Regions from separate parts of the Hydrogenophaga electricum genome, predicted to be linked through region 2. Evidence: riboswitches for the same ligand, from Rfam matches in the RefSeq annotation. Region 2 holds a riboswitch; the other holds the start of a gene.
What was found. A riboswitch is a leader RNA that binds a small molecule or an ion and turns the genes downstream of it on or off. The one in region 2 is predicted to bind cobalamin.
Positions count from the first base shown of each region.

Region 1: linked by a shared signal. The riboswitch ahead of QQK43_RS12420 (TonB-dependent receptor domain-containing protein) and the one ahead of QQK43_RS10385 (acyl-CoA thioesterase) in region 2 are both predicted to bind cobalamin.

Region 1 is NZ_BSPB01000018.1:64,201-67,596, forward strand. It holds gene QQK43_RS12400 (sulfite exporter TauE/SafE family protein) at 1-485, opposite strand, end outside; RNA gene ssrS (6S RNA) at 534-714, opposite strand; gene QQK43_RS12410 (cell division protein ZapA) at 790-1,164, opposite strand; gene QQK43_RS12415 (DUF904 domain-containing protein) at 1,161-1,394, opposite strand; cobalamin riboswitch at 1,448-1,692, shown strand; gene QQK43_RS12420 (TonB-dependent receptor domain-containing protein) at 1,771-3,396, shown strand, end outside.
Region 2 is NZ_BSPB01000013.1:91,530-94,925, reverse strand. It holds gene QQK43_RS10400 (cytochrome ubiquinol oxidase subunit I) at 1-260, shown strand, start outside; gene cydB (cytochrome d ubiquinol oxidase subunit II) at 294-1,448, shown strand; gene cydX (cytochrome bd-I oxidase subunit CydX) at 1,477-1,596, shown strand; cobalamin riboswitch at 1,640-1,846, shown strand; gene QQK43_RS10385 (acyl-CoA thioesterase) at 2,008-2,787, shown strand; gene QQK43_RS10380 (hypothetical protein) at 2,792-3,265, shown strand.

The sequences.
Region 1 (3,396 bases), on a different contig from region 2:
CCGCCCGCACCCACCAGGCCCGAGAGCAGCCCGATGGCGGCGCCGGCGCCGGTCTGCCCGGCGGGGCCGGGCAGGGCCCGCGACGGGCGTGGTTTGCGGTCCACCAGCATCTGTGTGGCCGAGAAGCCGACGAACACCGCGAACAGCAAGGCCAGCGTGCTGCCCTTGAGCACGGCGAACACGCCCAGACTGGCGATGGCGCCACCGATCACGATGCCCGGTGCAAGCTGGCGCACGATGTCCCAGCGCACCGCGCCCTTGCGGTGGTGGGCCCGGACGCTGGAGATCGAGGTGAACATGATGGTGGCCATCGAGGTGGCAATGGCCATCTTGACAGCCAGGTCCGGCGCCACGCCCCGGGCGCCGAGGATGTGGGTGATGAAGGGCACCATCAGCATGCCGCCGCCGATGCCCAGCAGCCCGGCGAGGAAGCCGGCGGCGAGGCCCAGTGCGGCCAGTTCCAGGATCAGCAGGGGGTCGAGCATAGGGCGGCGCACAAAAGACATGCGGCCCAGAGGGCCGCATGAAAAAAGAAGGTGTCTGCAAGTGCCACCGGACCGTCATCCTGAACCGGGGGTTCAGGTGGGCGAGGGCAGCGGGGCTTCGGGTTCATCTGACGCGAGACGCTCGCACCAGCCACGCAATGTACCAAGCCCGGGCTCAAAGAGCATTGGTTCAAGGAAATATAAAGCCCGGCATGCACCGCAGACAACGCCATTGTAGGCCGGTTGCCTGCCTCGCGGCGCTGTCCCGGAGCCACCGCCGGTCCGGGGCGCCGCGAAAGCGCGATCAGAGCAACTGGCCGTCCTGACCCAGGGTGTGGTCGATGCGCCGGGCCAGGTCGTCGAGCCGGGCCAGCGATGCGGTGTCCCACGACTCGGCCGGTGCGGCCGCCGCCATGGCCGGAGGCAGCGGGGTCGGGTGGGCCGTGGCTTCGAGGGCCTGGGTTTCCTTCTGGGCCAGCTCGAAAGCCAGGTTCAGCGAGGCGAGCACGGCGATGCGATCGCGCGCCTTGACCTTGCCGGCGTCGCGGATGCGGCACATCGCGGTGTCGACCCGTTCCACGGCTTCGAGCAGGGCCTGTTCGCCACCGGCGGGGCAGGCCAGCAGGTAGCTCTGGCCCATGATCTGCACCTCGATCTGCTTGGTCGCGGGCTTGTTCATTCGCGTTCCTTGGCGGGGGCCGCATCGGCCGGGTCGAGCGGCAGGCGTTCGAGCAGGGCCTCGATGCGTCCGCGCGCGGCGCTCAGGCGCGAGCGCAGCGAGTCGCGCTCAGCCTGCAGGGTCTGCACCTGTTCGGTCAGCAGCGCGTTGGTGCGCTGCAGTTCTTCATGGCGCAGCAGCAGGCGTTCCACCCGCTCGGCGATCTGGTCAATGGGATTGAGGTCGGCCATGCATGGTTACCACGAGTTGCCGGGACATTGTAGGGTTGTGGCAGGGCGGGGCCAATTACAATGGCGGTGTTGGTGCTCGCGGTGTGGGTCTCACGCCGCAGTTCAACGGGAAGCAGGAGGGAAAGCCCATGCCGGGTGGACCTAACCTGCGCTGCCCCCGCAACGGTAAGCAGACGGGCCTTCGTTTTCAGCGCAGGCCCCGCTTCCATCAACAGCCACTGGACGTCATCGACGTCTGGGAAGGCTTTTGGAGGTTGTTTCTGTCAGCCCGGATACCGGCCAACGAGGTGGTGGTGCGCGCGCATGCGGGCTCCGCCGTATCGCCCATGCGCTGTCGGGGAAGATGGCGAGGGCAGCTTCATCGCCATTCTTTTTCATGTCTACCCACGCTTCCCGTGCACGCTTGGCCGTGCTGCCGCTGGCCTGTGCGGCCGCCTGCGCTTCCTTTGCCTCCCTGGCCCAGACCACGCTGCCCACCGTGGTGGTGTCGGCCACCCGCTCCGAGCAGCCCATCACCGACGTGGTGGCCGATGTGTCCATCGTCGATCGCGACGCCATCGAGCGCAGCGGGGTGAGCTCGGTGGCCGAGGTGCTGGCGCGCGTCCCTGGCGTCACGATCAACCAGAACGGCGGGCCGGCCGCTTCCACGAGCCTGTACCTGCGCGGCGGGGAGACCCGCTTCACGGCGGTGTTCATCGACGGTGTGCGTGTCGACTCCCAGGCCACCGGCGGTGCGAGCTGGAACGCCATCCCGCTGTCCCAGGTCGAGCGCATCGAGGTGCTGCGCGGGCCGGCTGCCGCCGTGTACGGCTCCGACGCGATGGCCGGTGTCGTGCAGATCTTCACGCGCGCCGGCGAGCAAGGCTTTTTCCCGTCGGTGCGGGTGGGTCTGGGCTCGCACGGCACGCGCGAGGCCCAGGTGTCCTTGCGCGGTGGGGAAGGGGCTTTCGACTACGCGCTGGGTCTGGGCACCGAGCGCAGCGACGGCTTCAATGCCCGTCCGCAAGGCAATCCCGACGATGACGGCTACCGCAACGAATCGTTCTCCGGTCGTCTGGGCTGGAAGCTGGCCCCGGGCCAGCGCCTGGAACTGACCTGGCTGGACAACCGCCAGAAGGCGGACTACGACGGCTTCGTGCCCGGGGTGGACGACCAGTCCCGCAGCCATCTGCGGACCCTGGGCCTGAACTGGGACGGCCGCTGGAGCGATGCCTGGCGCACCCGCGTCAGCGTCAGCCGGGGCACCGACCGCTACGAAACCACGCCCTCGCCCTACCTGAGCGAAACCCGCGTCGACACGCTGCTGCTGCGCAACGAGTGGAAAGCCGGGCCCGGCCTGCTGACCCTGGATGTCGAACGCCGCAAGGACAACCTGGAGAACGACAGCACCGTGCCCGCGGTGAGCGACCGCCACCTGGATGGCGTCGCCCTGGGCTACGGCCTGCGTTCCGGCGCCCACACCCTGCAGGTCAACGCACGGCGGGACGATGACAGCGAATTCGGTGCCGAAACCACCGGCTCGCTGGCCTACGGCTATGCGCTGAGCCCGCAATGGCAACTGACGGCATCCACCGGCACGGCCTTCCGCGTGCCGACGCTGTTCCAGCGCTTCAGCCTCTACGGCACGCCGGACCTCAAGGCCGAAACCTCGCGCAGCGCCGAAGCCGGCCTGCGCTGGCAGGACGGCACCCGCCATGCGGGGCTGGTGCTCTACCGCAGCCGGGTCAAGGACCTGATCAACTACGTGGCCGGCCCGGGCAACTGCCTCAACGGCGTGGGCGATTGGGCCGGTTGCTACGGCAACACCGGGCGTGCGCAGTACCACGGCGCTACGCTCAGTGGCGGCTTGCGCGTGGGCATGGTGAACCTGGGGGGCTCGCTCGACCTGATGCGGCCGAAGAACAGCGACACCGGCATGCTGCTGGCGCGCCGCGCCGAAACGCAGGCCACGCTGACCGCCGACACCGTGCTGGCCGGCTGGACCCTGGGCAGCGAACTGCAG
Region 2 (3,396 bases):
CCGAAGCCGGCTGGATCGTGGCCGAACTGGGCCGCCAGCCCTGGGCGGTGGAAGGTGTTCTGCCCACGGCCGTGGCCGTGTCCGAACTCGGCGCCAGCACCGTGCTGTTCACGCTGCTGGGCTTCGTGGCCATCTACACGGTGCTGATCGTGGTGGAGATGAAGCTCATGCTCAAGGCCATCCGCAAAGGCCCCGAGCCGGACGCCCCGCCGGCTGCCGGCGCCGACGTGCCCCTCATCGGCAAGGTGCATACCGCCTGACCGCCCCACCCACGCTCACTGCGGAGAAATTCCATGATTCTTCATACCCTTCTGGACTACGACGTCCTGCGTGTCATCTGGTGGCTGCTGCTCGGTGTGCTGCTGATCGGCTTTGCCGTCACCGACGGCTTCGACCTCGGGGTCGGTGCGCTGCTGCCCTTCGTCGCCCGCACCGATCTGGAGCGGCGTGTCGTCATCAACACCATCGGCCCGGTGTGGGAAGGCAACCAGGTGTGGCTGGTGCTCGGCGGCGGCGCGATCTTCGCGGCCTGGCCCCACATCTACGCCATGTCTTTCTCGGGCTTCTACCTCGCCATGTTTGCGGCGCTGTTCGCGCTCATCCTGCGGCCGGTGGGCTTCAAGTACCGCAGCAAGCGCGAAAGCGCGACCTGGCGCAGCGCCTGGGACTGGGCGCTGTTCGTCGGCGGCTTCGTGCCGGCGCTGATCTTCGGCGTGGCCATCGGCAACGTGCTGCAGGGCGTGCCGTTCCGCTTCACCGACGACATGCGGATGATCTACGAAGGCACGTTCTTCGGCCTGCTCAACCCGTATGCGGTGCTGTGCGGTCTGGTGTCGGTGACGATGCTGGTCATGCACGGCGGCGCCTGGCTGACGCTCAAGACCGAAGGCACCGTGGCCGAGCGGGCACGCCGCTTCGCCTCGCTGGCGGCCCTGGGCACCCTGGTGCTGTACGCGCTGGCCGGGTGGCTGCTGTGGGCCTTCGTGGCCGGCTACCAGTTGAGCAGCCCGCACCTGGCCAATGGCCCGTCCAATCCGCTGCTCAAGACCGTGACCGCCGGCGTGGCGGGCGCCTGGTTCAGCAACTACCAGCAGCACCCCTGGACCCTGCTGGCTCCGGCGCTGGGCTTTGCCGGCACGCTGGCGGCGCTGCTGGGTCTGCGCGCGCGCTGGGAAGGCCTCACGGTGGTGTTCAGCGGGCTGGGCATCGCCGGCATCATCCTGAGCGTGGGCGCGTCGATGTTCCCCTTCATCGTGCCTTCGTCGATCGACCTGCGCTCGGCGCTGATGGTCTGGGACGCTTCGTCGAGCCACAAGACCCTGTTCATCATGCTGGTGTGCGCGGTGATCTTCGTGCCGCTGATCCTGGCTTACACGAGCTGGGTGTACCGCGTCATGTGGGGCAAGGTGCGCACCCGCGACATCACCCATGGCGACCACGCCTACTGATTCCACCAGACCCTGAAAGGACATCCTCATGTGGTACTTCGCCTGGATCCTCGGCCTGTTGCTGGCCGCCGCTTTTGCCGTGCTCAACGCCATGTGGTACGAACTGATCGACGACGAGGCCGCGAAAAAGCGCGCGCCGCAGCGCTGACCGACCCCCGGGGCCGGCCCGCCCGGCGGCACAGGGCGGCCGTATACTGCGCCGGCCCCGCGGTTTCTTGCCCCACCGCAAGAATGAAAAGGGAACGACAGAACGGTTGATCACCAACCCAGTCTGTGGCTGCCCCCGCAACTGTGATCGGCGAGTCCGCTGCCCTCCACGCCACTGGCTTCGTGCCGGGAAGGCTGGCAGCGGATGACGACCCGAGAGCCAGGAGACCTGCCACGGGGCGGTGTGTGTGTCTGTGCCTGGGCGGGGTGTCCCGGAGCGGGACCGTTCCGCGTGGCAAACCCTTGTCTACCGCTGCCGTGGCGCTCCGTGCCGCGGGCATCCGGGCGGGCTCGCGCGCGGAGGCCGTCTTGCGATCGGTGTGCGCTTCGCCTCCTTCAACGGAGGTCTGTCTTGTCCGAATCTGTCGTTTTCCCGGCGCCCGCATCCGCGGCGGCGCTGCCCACCCCCCTGGTCGTGGTCGACCTGGTGTGGCCCGACCAATCCAACCACCACGGCACGCTGTTCGGCGGTGCGGCGCTGGCCATGCTCGACCGCCTGGCGTTCATCATGGGCAGCAAGGCGCTGCGCGGCGCGGTGGTCACCGCCGCCGTGGGGCGCCTGGACTTCGCGTCGCCCGCGCCGGCCGGTTTTGCGGTCGAATGCCAGGCCCGCGTGCTGCAGCGCGGCCGCCGGTCGGCCACCGTGGAAGCCAGTCTGACGGCCGAAGACCTGCTCAGCGGCGAGCGGGTGCACTGCCTGCGCGGCGAATTCGTGATGGTGCGCCAGGCCGGGACCGAACCGGCCACCGCCATCGCGCCGGAGGCGGCGGACGGTCCGGCCGATGGCGCCTCGCCGGCGGGCTGGGCACGGGTGGCCGAAATCGTGTTCCCGGGCCATGCCAACCACCGTGGCGTGCTGCACGGCGGGCCGGCCATGGCCTGGATGGCCAAGGCCGGGTTCGTTGCGGCCACGCGGCAGGTGCGGCGCAGCGTGGTGATGGCCGCGAGCGAACGCATGGACTTCGTCGCCCCCGCCGTCGTTGGCGATGTGGTCGAGGTCACGGCGCGCGTGACGGGCACCGGCCAGCGTTCGGTGCGGGTGCAGGTCGAGCTCTGGGCCGAGTCGCCGGTCACCGGGGCGCGCCACCGCTGCACATCGGCGGAGCTGGTCTATGTGGCGGTCGACGCTTGAGCTCGTGCCGCTGTCAGCGGAGGACCGCCGCGCGCTGGCGGTGCACCTGCTGGCCCTGGACACCGACGACCGGTACGCCCGCTTCGGTTGCACGCTGGGCGACGCCGCGCTGCGGAACTGGGTGCGCGGCATTTCCTGGCCGGCCCAGCGCTGGTGGGGCTGGCGCCGGCGAACCGGAGCAGGCCTGCTGGCCGCCCTGCAACTGGTGCCCACGGCCGAACCCGGGGCCTGGGAGCTGGCGCTGAGCGTGCAGCGGCCCGTGCGCCGCCTCGGGCTCGGCACGGCCTTGCTGTCGGCCGCGGTCTGCCGGGCCGACACCGAACTGCACTGCCTGCTGGGCCACCACGGGCATGGGGCACTGGTGGCGATGGGGCGGCGGCTGGGGTATGGCGTGCAGCTGTCCGGACAGCCGCCCCGTGTCCGCCTGCAGGTGGGTACCCGGGGGGCGCCAGGGGAAGCTGAAATGGGGCAGGGCTGAAACGGTCGCTCCGCGCAAGGTGCACCGCATTGGGGCAAATCCGCTGTCGACGTGTGGCATGGTTTTTGTTACGGTTTTGACCAGTTGGTCCAAAAAACCGGCTCATACCGGCACCCCGTGTCCCCCTGCGC